2 regions of the Paenibacillus sp. NPDC057967 genome follow, and region 2 is predicted to be linked to the other one. Evidence: riboswitches for the same ligand, from Rfam matches in the RefSeq annotation. Region 2 holds a riboswitch; the other holds the start of a gene.

Region 1 (6,251 bases), on a different contig from region 2:
TGAGAAGTGCCATACTTGAATAGAACTTAAAGAAAGGAGGCATACGGTATGTCCATTCGATCGATAGTACTGATTGCGGTTGGTCTGTTCCTGATCTATTTGATGTTTACCGTAGGGGCTCCGTTCCTGCTGGCGCTCGTCGTGGCGATCTTCCTTGAGCCGTTGAACGGATTCTTCATGAAGCGGCTAAAAGTGAACCGGCTTGTCGCAGCTATTATATCCTGCACGTTGTTCACGGTCATCTTGATCGGACTCATCGTCCTGCTAGGTATCAAGATTATTGCAGAGCTGATCGCTTTCCTTGAGAAAGTGCCGCATTACTTCGAGAATGCGAATGAATTTGTTGACCAGCTTCTGGTCGATGCAAGAGGCTTGTATCAGAACCTGCCTCCGGATGCGGTAGCTACACTGGAGAATTACTTGCTGAAGCTGACGGACACCATTACATCTATGGTTGGCAAGCTGTCGACAACGGTTGTTGCGTTTGCGTCCACGCTTCCTGGCATGTTTATTTTCTTCATCGTCTTTTTCGTGGCGGTCTACATGTTCAGCTTCAGCCTGAATACATTGAAGGCATCGGTGCTGTCGATCTTCGACGAGTCTTCACGTTCGCAAGTAGATCAGGTGCTGAACAATCTGAGAAAATCGATCTTCGGTTTTCTTCGCTCGCAAATTATTTTGAGCGGCTTGACGTACATCATCTCACTTGCAGGACTGCTGATCCTGGATATTAAATATCCGATGGCGATCGCGCTGCTTATCATTGTCGTCGATATTTTGCCAATCTTGGGAACGGGCTCCGTCCTTGTTCCATGGGCATCGTATCTCATTTTGACGGGCGATCTGTACACAGGTATCGGTCTAATCGTGCTGTTCCTGTTCATTACCGTGTTCCGCCGCATTATTGAGCCCAAAATATTGGGCGATTCCATCGGAATCGGGGCTTTGTCTGCGTTGATTAGCCTGTATGTCGGCTTCAAGCTAGTGGGTGTAATCGGCGTCTTCATCGGTCCTTTGGTCGTCATTATCTATATGGCGGCAAGGCAGGCTGGCCTGTTCCAGCAAAAAATCAAACTGTAACCAAAGGTTGACACCCGTTGTCATTCAGCGTTATAGTCTAACAAGGAAATCCACTAGGGGCGCCGTAAGGCTGAGATAAAGCATTTGCTTTGGTCCCTTTGAACCTGATCTGGGTCATGCCAGCGTAGGAAAGTGGGACAATCGGCAATGCTTACTTCTGCCGAATTTAACGCGAGCAGTATCATGTATGGATAAGCCTTGAACTGCGCTTCACGCCTTTATCGGCTGAGCCAGTGATCATTCATAGGCCGTGTCCGCTGCAGCGTCCACTAACTTTCTTATATGTCTGCGTATGCCTCCAGGTGGAATTCCATTATTCCATTTAGGAGGTTTTTTGTTATGTTGACTACACCACTGCCGGGAAGCCGGAAAGTCTATGTGCAAGGTTCCAATCCGACGATTCATGTGCCGATGCGGGAGATTGCGCTGACGCCAAGCCAAGGGCGGAATGGAGATGAACTGCCGAACGAGCCTGTCCGCGTCTATGATGCAAGCGGCCCTTATACCGATACTTCTTACGAGGCGGATGTGCGGGCAGGCTTGCCGAAGCTGCGCGAGTCATGGATTACGGGGCGCCTGGATGTTGAGCGTTACGATGGACGGGAAGTCCGGCCTGAGGATAACGGGTTTGCGTCGGAGGAGAGGGTACGCGAGAAGGGGGCGGAGCTGTTCCCGAATTTGTCACACCGGCCTCTGCGAGCCAAAGAAGGACGCAACGTTACGCAGCTGCATTATGCTCGTCAGGGAATCATAACGCCGGAAATGGAATACATCGCGATCCGGGAGGGAATGTCCCCGGCTTTCGTCAGAGATGAGGTAGCGGCAGGCCGCGCCATCATTCCGGCCAATATCAATCATCCGGAGAGCGAGCCGATGATTATCGGCAGAGGCTTCCATGTCAAGATTAACGCGAATATCGGCAATTCCGCTGTCGCCTCCTCGATTGAGGAAGAAGTAGAGAAGATGACCTGGGCAACCCGCTGGGGCGCCGATACCATCATGGATCTGTCCACCGGCAAAAACATACATACAACGAGAGAATGGATCGTCCGCAACTCTCCTGTACCGGTCGGAACGGTGCCGATCTATCAGGCTCTGGAGAAAGTAAACGGCAATGCGGAGGAGCTTAGCTGGGAAGTATTCCGCGATACGCTGATTGAGCAGGCGGAGCAAGGCGTGGACTACTTTACGATTCATGCGGGCGTGCTGCTGCGTTATATCCCGCTGACAGCGAAGCGGGTAACCGGCATTGTATCGCGCGGCGGCTCGATTATGGCCGCTTGGTGCCTGGCGCATCACAAGGAAAACTTCCTGTACACGCACTTCGAGGAAATTTGCCAGATCATGAAGCAATACGATGTGTCCTTCTCTCTGGGCGACGGTCTGCGTCCCGGCTCAATTGCGGATGCCAACGATGAGGCGCAATTCGCAGAGCTGGATACGCTTGGTGAGCTGACGAAGATCGCTTGGAAGCATGATGTGCAGGTCATGATTGAGGGCCCTGGCCATGTGCCGATGCATCTCATCAAGGAGAATATGACCAGGCAGCTTGAGGTTTGCGACGAAGCGCCTTTCTATACGCTAGGCCCGCTGACGACGGATATCGCTCCTGGCTATGACCACATCACATCCGCCATCGGCGCGGCAATGATTGGTTGGTTCGGAACCGCGATGCTCTGTTATGTCACGCCGAAGGAGCATTTGGGACTGCCGAACAAGGAGGATGTCAAGGAAGGGGTTATCACGTACAAAATCGCGGCGCATGCGGCTGATCTGGCCAAAGGCCATCCGCGCGCGAAGCTGCGGGATGATGCCTTGTCCAAAGCTCGCTTCGAATTCCGCTGGCGTGACCAGTTCCACCTGTCGCTCGATCCGGAGCGAGCAATGGCCTACCATGATGAGACGCTGCCAGCGGAAGCGGCCAAGTCGGCACACTTCTGCTCCATGTGCGGACCGAAGTTTTGCAGCATGCGCATTACGCAGGATATCCGAGAGTATGCCGCTCAGAACGGAATGGAGACGACCGAGGCGATTGAAGCCGGGATGAAGGAGAAGTCGGAGGCGTTCAAGGCGGCAGGAAGCTCGATTTATGCATAAGCAAGCCAATGAGATATGGGCGGACCGGTATGACAGGCAAATTCGGTTCGCTCCGATCGGCACGAAGGGCCAGGCGTGTCTGGCGAAGGCACAGGCGCTTGTCATAGGCTGCGGAGCGCTTGGCGCTTCGCTGGCCCAGCATCTGACCAGAGCTGGTGTCGGCAAGGTGCGAATCGCCGATCGCGACTATGTGGAGCCCAGCAATCTGCAACGGCAGGTGCTCTTCCATGAAGCGGATGCGCTGGCGGCGCTCCCCAAAGCGGTGGCTGCGGCGGAGAAGCTGCGTGCCATTAACGGAAGCATCGAGATCGAAGCGCTTGTGATGGATGTGAACAGCAGCAATATAGCGATCGCTATGGATGGTGTGGATATTGTGCTGGACGGTACGGACAACACTGCAACGAGGCTCCTGCTGAGTGATGCGTGTTATGCGCGCAACATTCCGTTCGTCTATGGAGGCATAGCTGGAGCTGAGGGGATGAGCGCCGTGTTTGTTCCGGGAGAGACGTCATGCTTGCGCTGCTTAATCGGAGATGATGCGGATGCGGATGAAGGCCAGAACTGTGATACCGCGGGAGTCTTGTCCGCCGCTGTTGAATTTGTTGCCTCGCTGCAAGCGGTCGAAGCGATCAAGTGGCTAAGCGGCAATCGAGCCGCTGTTCGCAAAAGCTGGATCACAGCAGATCTATGGAGCTTTTCCGTTCGTGAATTCGCATTGCCCGGTTGCTCGCCGGTATGCCGTATTTGCGGCGGGGCTGCTGTCGGAGCGGCTGCGCATTGGACAGACACACGCTCTCGAGATGAGGCTTATGGGGAGACGGAAAGGGAAAGCGATACCGCCACTTATTCATCCTCTTGGGGATATTCTGCAGCTGTATCGCTTTGCGGCAGAGATTCTGTACAAGTAACGCTTCAGGCGTCGTTGCAATTGGATCAGTGGAGAGATGTATTCGATCGAATGGGATATGCCTACAAAGCCAATCGTTATTTGCTTAAGGTCCTGTTGCCGGAGGGTGAGAGATTGGTGCTGTTCCCGGATGGGCGAATACTGGTGCAGGGCGTTACCGATCCGGCTAGAGCGCTTCAGCTATGCGCATCTTACTTGGCCAATCCCGAAGCGAGGGCGGAAGAGGAGGCAAAAGCGTGATAAAGAGAAATTGGAGCGATTTTGAGCTGTACGTTATTACGGCCACAGCCAATCATCCCGGAAGGGACTTGATAGAGGTGATGGAGCAGACTCTGATTGGTGGAGCAGGCATGCTGCAGCTCCGCAACAAGACGGGCTCGCGTGAGGAAGTGCTTCGTGAAGCCTTGGCGCTCCGGCAACTGACAAGAACATACAACGTACCGTTCATCGTGAATGATTACGTCGATATAGCTAGTCAGGTCGATGCGGATGGCGTTCATATCGGACAAGAGGATATGCCGATTCAGGAGGCTCGCCAGTTGCTGGGCCCTGGCAAGCTGATCGGCGTATCGACGCATAGCCTGGAGCAAGCGCTGAAGGCGGAGAGGGACGGAGCGGATTATATCGGCGTCGGCCCTGTGTATCGGACGAATACGAAGCCTGGGCGAGCTGCGGTATCGACCTCTTATGTAGCGGAGGCAGCCGCACATATCAGCATTCCGTTCGTAGCGATTGGCGGCATTACGCTGGATAACGCAGATCTGGTATTGGAAGCGGGGGCGCGCCGCCTATGCGCCGTATCCGCCATTGTCGGCAGTGAGGATCCGGCTGCGACCTGCCGCTCCTTCCTGGAGAAGATTGGCCGTTACAAGACACTAGAGAGACAACAGGTAACGATCAGACTGAACGGAGAGACGCGTCGTACTTCGGCAAGGGATCTGGAAGAGCTGGTGAGGGAGCTTGGTCAGAGCCATAAACGGATTGTTGCTGAGCTGAACGGCATTATCGTCTCCAAGAGCATGTGGGGAGCTACTGCGCTTGAAGCGGGAGCGGACATAGAATTGATACAGTTTGTTGGAGGGGGCTAACGTTATGTTGGCAGGTTACGATACGGCTGTCTTCCGTCTTGGAGGAAAGGAGCTACGTTCACGATTTTTCCTCGGTACAGGCCGATTCCCGAGCCCGGCTGTCATGCAGCAGGCATTGGAAGCATCAGGAGCGGAAGTGATCACGTTTGCGGTGCGGCGGGTAGATCTGGACAGCTATGAGGATGACTCGATCCTTCAGCATCTGGGGGAGAGAAGGCTTCACTACTTGCCTAATACATCCGGCGCGAGCACGGCGGAGGAAGCGGTACGAATAGCGAGGCTGGCACGCGCTGCAGGTCTTGGCAATTGGATCAAAATCGAGATTAGCGGCAGTCCGGTGACCCTTCTGCCTGATCCGATTGAGACGCTGAAAGCCACGGATATATTAGCTAATGAAGGATTTGTTGCCCTGCCCTATACGTCGGATGATCCCATCCTATGCAAGCGGCTTGAAGAGGCGGGGGCTGCGGCGGTGATGCCGGGTGCTTCGCCTATTGGCACAGGACTTGGCTTGCTTAATCCGTATAACCTGGAATTGATTATTGAAAATGCAAAGGTGCCGATTATAGTAGACGCAGGCATCGGATCGCCCAAGGATGCGGCGGAAGCGATGGAGCTGGGCGCTTCGGCTATACTGGCGAACACGCCTGTTGCCAAAGCGAAGGACCCGGTCAAGATGGCGCAGGCCTTCGCTATGGCGATTGAGGCGGGGAGGCTGGCCAACGAAGCGGGCAGAATACCGAAGAAGAAATATGCATCGGCAAGCAGTGATCCTGCCGGTACGCTATTTCAGCATTCTCCATGGAGTCATAAGGGGGAGGGCTATTAATGCCGCAATCAGTTATGATGCTTGGCGGCGGAATAATCGGCTTGTCTTGCGCAATGGAGGCGGCACTTAGAGGCTACGAGGTCAGTGTGGTGGAAAGCGGGACATTCGGAGGCCAAGCGTCAGGAGCAGCGGCTGGCATGCTGGCTCCCTATTCGGAGAATACGGACCAGCCGGATGCCTTCTTCCGGTTATGCCTGCAGAGCTTGAACCTATATGAGCCTTGGATTAAGAAGGTAGAAGAACTCTCCGG
Region 2 (6,251 bases):
CTGCCGGACGGCCCTACGACGGAGACGAATTCGCCATCAGCCACTTGAAGAGACAGCTGCCGCAGCACGTCTTTCGTCCCGCGAGCATCGGCAAAGCTCTTGCTTACATTTTTAACTTCCAGCATGACGTCCTGCCTCCCCCTTTCCTGGCCGCCAGCGGATAACCGCCCGCTCTACAAGCGCAATCAGTCCAAACAAGGTTAAGCTAATCATAACGATCAGAATAGCGGAAGCGAATGCCCGCTCCGGCATATACCCCCTCGTCGACAGTACCATATAGCCGCCCAGCCCCATCTTAGGCGACAGCATCTCCGCAAAGGTTGCGCTTAGCACACTGTAAGAGGCTGCGATCTTCAGCCCCGAGAACAGGCTTTGGAGCGCGCTCGGCAGCTCTAGCCGCCAGAACAGCGTCCACTTGCCGCTACCGATCATGCGCATATAATTGCGAAGGCTCTCATCCGTACCCGTCAATCCGCCCAGCATCGCAATGCAGACCGGGAAGAAGCAGACGAGCATAACCAGCAGCGCCTTGGGCAGCAGGCCATAGCCGAACAGCATCGTCATAATCGGGCCCAAGATGACAATCGGCACGTTCTGGGACAGGATCAGCAGAGGATAAATGCCCCGGCGCACCCCCGGCAGCAGATGCAGCAAAGCGGCGAGCACGAAGCCCGCCGCCGTTCCCCCTGCGAATCCGATGGCTGTAAGGCCAAGCGTCGCGCCTGTATGCTCCATCAGCCTTGGCCAGACGTTGCTTGAGAACGCCGCTTTGACCACTTCAACCGGAGACGGAATCATCCAGTCCTTTACAAGTGCAAAGGAAACCGCTGCCTGCCAGCAGGCAACTAAAATCCCCAGCACAAGCGCCGGCGGCCATACGCGCGACCACAGATTCCGTTTATTGTCCATCTGGATATTTCTCCAGCAAGCGGCCCATGGAGGCGCCGTTCTCCGGATTATAATAAATCTTCACTTGGGAAATGACCGACGGGCAACCCATCTCAGCCATGGCCTCGCTCATGCGCTGCACGATAGCCAGCAGATTGCTCAGCTCGCCCTCCATCGTCGTCTCCAATGGAGCGACGCGATAAGGTACGCCCGATTCTTTTATAATATCGATTGCCCGGTCTACATAAGGAAGCACGCTGGCTCCTCCAGGTGTTGTCGGCAAGATTTGAATGCTTACGAGTGCGTTAGCCATATGATCCCTCTTTCCTTTCGTCATCAACTATTTCGCTTTAGCGAGTGATCTACTTCAAACTGTATCCTTCACTTAGCTTTCTTTCAATACCGCTTACTCTGGCAAAAATTCGTTCGTGAACGCCTTCTCCGCTTCCAACTCCGACTCCAGCAATCCGCGCTCGAACATCCAGTCGGCATAGTTTTTCCATACGCTCAGCTTCTGCTCGCCCCAGCGCGGTGCATCATCCTGATAGCGCGGGCTCAGCCACTTCTGGCTGGCTCTGACCAGATCTGGATTAAGGTCCGGCTCCGCCTTGATCAGAATTTCCGCTGCGTCCTCCGGATTGTCGATCGTATATTGGTAACCTGCTGCTGCTCCGGCCGTGAACGCCTTGACCAGCTCCGGCTGCTTCGATACCAGCTCTTCGCTCGTCACCAATACCGGCGTATAGTAGTCCAGCTTGTCACTATAATCGGTCAAATACACCATATTGATCTCTTCGCCGCGCAGCTCTGATTCTACGCCAGTCCAAGCATAGTAGATCCACGCAAAATCGATGTCGCGTTTGACAGCCGTGAAGAAGTCGCTGTCGCCAATGCTCATGATGTCGACTTTGCCGACATCCGCGCCTTCCTCGCGCATGATGGAGTCAATCACCGCTTCCTCCACAGGTGCGCCCCAGCCGCCGTAGCGCTTGCCTTCGAACTTCTTCGGCGAGTCGATGCCCTTCTCCTTCGGCGATGCAAAGCCCGACGTGTTATGCTGAATAACCGCCGCGACGGACACAAGCGGCACGCCCGCAATGCGGGCCATCGTGACGGACTCCTGATAGCTCACACCGAATTGCACGTTGCCGGAAGCGACCATTTTGTCCGCGCCGTCCTGGCCTGGCTGAATAATCTCGACATCGAGGCCCTGCTCCTTGAAGAAACCTTTATCCCTGGCAACGTACAGGCCTGTATGATTCGTATTCGGCGACCAGTCCAGCACGACCTGCACCTTCTGCAGCTGCTTGTCTCCTTCGCTTCCGCCTTCATCGGCATTTTTGTTCTTCGTTCCCCCATTGCCGCCCCCGCATGCGGCAAGCGCCACCGTCATCGCGAGGATCGCGAGCGCAAGGCTCCAACGTTTCTTTTTGCTGCTGTACATGATGTTTCCCCTCTCCTCTTGCTCTCTTTTTGCCCATTGACGTTCGGCCTTGTCCGGTCCCTGCTCCTGCGTGTGAATAAAAGAAAGACGCCTCCCGGAATCGGAAGACGTCGTGTTGTCGGCTAATTTCTTCACTTCCCCCGCAAACCCCTCCGCTACAAAACCACAAGGTATGATAGCGAATGTCTTGCAAAAGAAGCATAGCTTCTATTCCTACGCCGGCATTATCCGGATCAGGTATATGGGTCGGAATGCGATCATTCCCTCTCAGCCGGCTAATCCAGCTCCCCAGAGCGTATTCGGTTACGTCAATTACGTATCCATTATAGCAAACTCCGATCAGAATGCCAGACTTTTTTTCCCTTATGTGCCCTGCGACCCGCCAAGCGCCGCTCCACGGTACTTCTTACGGATTCCTACCATCAGCAAAGCGAGCGGCAGCGCAATCTGGAAGAATGGCGCAATCTTCAGCGTGATGTCCAGTCCGATCCAGATATGATAGGTGTTGTTCGGCTCCAGGAAAGAAGCGGCATAAATCAGGGCGCCAATCGGGAATACAAGCGTACGGTAAGACCACCCCGTCGCCTCACTCGCCATCAGAATGGAGGCAATATATAGGGTTGCAATTTTCACGAATAGTCCAATGAACAACAGGAGCGTCACCACGACATCGAGCCGTTCCAGGAAATTAGCGAGCCTGACAAGCTGCAACACATGCAGCAGCGGCAGCGCGGTCAGCTCCGCCAGCTCCGGACCGAGCACACACAGAATGAGGGCATTCATGAATACCAGAAAGATCGAGACGCCGATCTGGGACCAGTAGGTCACCTTGCTGATCGATTTCTTCTCGCTTACATGGCCGAACAGCACCAGGAAGACGACCATCTGGGCAAAGGGAAACGACAGCAGATTCGGAAAAGCCGCTTTTAGAATGGGCATCGGCCCGTTCTCCATAATCGGCAACAACTGGTTCACCTTGACCAGTCCACTGAAGAAAACAAGCAAGATGACAAGGAAATAGCTGAACAGGACAACTGGAAACAGCAGTTGGATGATGCGGACCAGCACTTCGACTCCTTTGCTTGCCGTATAAGCCGCCACCGCCAATATGAGCAGCATAACGATCCATTTGGGCGTAAAGTTGAGCAGCGCCATCGTCGTCAGCTCGCCTACGTCGCGGACATTCCGCATCGATTCGTAGGAGAGCCAGATCGCATGGACAATTGCAATGAAGCCGCCAATATAGCGACCAAAATGATATTTGTACAAATCTCCGAGTCCGGCGTTCGGAGCGCGTTTATGAATACGAAGATAGATAACGGTCAGCAGCAGCCCCGCGAAGGCTGCAACCAGCATAGCGATCCAGGCATCCTGCTTCGCCGTGATGCCCAATTCGAAGAGCGGCGTACTGCCGATCAGAAATACGATAATGAGAATCGCCAGCTGGTATTTGCCGAACTGTTGCTGTTGCTGCTGCATAACGAATCTTCCCCTCCTTCGCAATCAAGACATATGTCGCGGATTATGCCCCCGGCTTCTTCTGCGCTTCCTTGAAGCTTTTGCCGCTCATGCCTGTAGAGCTCAGCTTCATGTTCACGTTCAGTTCAACCTCCATTCGCGGAAATTCTTCCTTCCAGCGGCTCTCCAAGGGTTTCCAAGCTTTAGGATGCTGCTTATAAATCTGTGTACCGAAGCCGAGCACATCTACCTTGTGCTTGCGAACCGCTTCCCAGCCATTCATTACAATCGCAGCGATTCGCTCCTCGACAAGCCGCTCGACCTCCCACACTTCCACCGGCTTCATCAAGTCGCCGCCACAATCGTATTCCAGCAGCGTGCCTTGCGCCGCAATATCTATCTTCATGACCCATTTGTCGCCCCGCTGCAGCGGCTTAAATTTGGTAGAGGAGTGGAGGATTCTCGCTGAAGAGCCCTCCCTGCCCTTGCCCCCGACAGAGCAGGCGAACGAAACCGTTGTCTTGTCTACATGGTTGGTCAGCCACATGACGCCTTTGCTTTGTTCGTCGTTAATCCACCCTACAAGCTTGTCCCCGTAGACAAGGCCAAGCTCGCTGAGCCGCACCTTAGATGGCGTCGATGTCTGGCTCAGCGTATCAACCCTGTCCGTGCTCTCTCCGGAGCCAGCCAGCGCAAGACCCGGTATGCTTGTCGCTTTGGTATGCCCGAGCAAGTCCATGAGCACGTGATGGATCGTCATTTGCCTGTAGGACGAGCTGTTTATCTCTTCATTGACAATCATCCGCTGAATGGCCGCTCCCGGAATTTGCTCCAGCGGAATAAGCTGCTCCAGCATCAGCCTGGCCGTGCTTTTGGAGAGAAACACATCCACCGTCTCCCGGGAGTCGTGATTGCGCAGATAAGCCTCCAGAAGCGGTCCGATTCCTTTTCTCGCCGCTTCCTGACCGATAATCACAATCTGATTATGCGAGAAATACAGCCGCCTGGACGACTCCTGGCTCGCCTTGCTAATTGCAATGCGGAAGTTGTCTCCTGTCGAAGAAAACACATTCACCGTTGCCGTCCGCCCGCCGCCTGCCTGGCCAGAGATGGCCTTGGGGATAACAACCTGGTTGGTCAGCACCCACTTCCCGTTCTCCCAGTCCACTCCCGTGGCGGATATGATGGCAATATCGTTCAGCTCGACTCTATTCCAGCAGCCCGTCTGGAGCAGAAGCAGCGAGCCTAACAGCAGAATCCGAATTGCTTTCATCCGTCTGCCTCCCGTCAAGGTTTTCCTTCAATGGCGCTGGGCGGGAGGCCTTCTCCCGCTTTTCTGCCGCCTCGGATTGCGCAGCTTCATATCAAGCGGCCTCAGTACGATGGACCACCATGGCACACGGACGAATACGTCCCGCCACAAGCCGCTGTTCTTGGCTCCCGGAGCAATCGGCGACATGTAGGGAACACCGAAAGAACGCAGCGACACCAGATGGACCAGCACGAACAACACTGAAATAAAGATGCCGAAGAAGCCGAGCATGCCCGCCATAATCATAATGCCGAAGCGGATAATGCGGGAGGTTGCCGCCATATTGTTCTCCGGCATCACGAAGTTGGAGATCGCGGTGAACGATACCACGATGACCATGCCCGCAGAGACGATTCCCGCCTGCACCGCCGACTGTCCCAGCACGAGCGCTCCGACGATCGAGATCGCGGGGCCGATCGCGCGGGGCATGCGAAGCCCCGCCTCCCTCAGCACCTCGAAAGTCATTTCCATAATCAGCGCTTCGACAAGTCCAGGGAACGGCACCCCCTCCCGCTGCGCAGCGAGGCTGATCAGCAGTGTCGTCGGCAGCATCTCCTGATGAAAGGTTGTAACCGCGATATACAGGGCAGGCAGCAGCATGGACATGACATAGGCCGCATAGCGGATCATGCGCACGAATGAAGCGATGTCGAACCGCTGGTAGTAGTCTTCTGGAGACTGAAAGAAGCTGAAGAACGTGGTCGGAGCAACCAGTGCAATAGGGGTCCCATCGACGAGAACGGCCACTCTTCCCTCCAGCAGCCCTGCCGCAACGGAATCCGGCCGCTCTGAATTCAGCAGCGTCGGGAACATCGTGAAGGTCTCGTCCTGAATGTACTCTTCGATATAGCCGCTCTCCAGAATGCCGTCAAGATCAATTGCGGCAAGCCTCCGGTACACTTCCTTCACAATGCCTTGATCCGCAACCCCATGAAGATACAGTACAGCTACGTTGGAATGCGTCTGCGTGCCGATCTTATGCGTCTGCACATGGAGATCCGGCGAGCGGATAATCCGTCTGATCAAGCTAATATTTGTACCCAATTCCTCCACGAACCCGCGCTGCGGCCCCCGGATGACCGTCTGCGTCTGCGGGATGCCGATCGCCCTCTCTTTGGCACCGCCCACCGCAGCCATCAGCGCAACCGT

Evidence for each region. A riboswitch is a leader RNA that binds a small molecule or an ion and turns the genes downstream of it on or off. The one in region 2 is predicted to bind thiamine pyrophosphate.
Region 1: linked by a shared signal. The riboswitch ahead of thiC (phosphomethylpyrimidine synthase ThiC) and the one ahead of ACFVSO_RS14235 (ABC transporter substrate-binding protein) in region 2 are both predicted to bind thiamine pyrophosphate.

Annotation. Positions count from the first base shown of each region.
Region 1 is NZ_JBHVQB010000006.1:29,371-35,621, forward strand. It holds gene yfkAB (radical SAM/CxCxxxxC motif protein YfkAB) at 1-23, shown strand, start outside; gene ytvI (sporulation integral membrane protein YtvI) at 49-1,080, shown strand; TPP riboswitch at 1,126-1,228, shown strand; gene thiC (phosphomethylpyrimidine synthase ThiC) at 1,420-3,177, shown strand; gene ACFVSO_RS16420 (ThiF family adenylyltransferase) at 3,170-4,324, shown strand; gene thiE (thiamine phosphate synthase) at 4,321-5,172, shown strand; gene ACFVSO_RS16430 (thiazole synthase) at 5,177-6,001, shown strand; gene thiO (glycine oxidase ThiO) at 6,001-6,251, shown strand, end outside.
Region 2 is NZ_JBHVQB010000005.1:141,938-148,188, reverse strand. It holds gene ACFVSO_RS14250 (ABC transporter ATP-binding protein) at 1-125, opposite strand, end outside; gene ACFVSO_RS14245 (ABC transporter permease) at 112-909, opposite strand; gene ACFVSO_RS14240 (thiamine-binding protein) at 899-1,201, opposite strand; gene ACFVSO_RS14235 (ABC transporter substrate-binding protein) at 1,295-2,332, opposite strand; TPP riboswitch at 2,526-2,633, opposite strand; gene ACFVSO_RS14230 (GerAB/ArcD/ProY family transporter) at 2,696-3,811, opposite strand; gene ACFVSO_RS14225 (Ger(x)C family spore germination protein) at 3,855-5,063, opposite strand; gene ACFVSO_RS14220 (spore germination protein) at 5,091-6,251, opposite strand, start outside.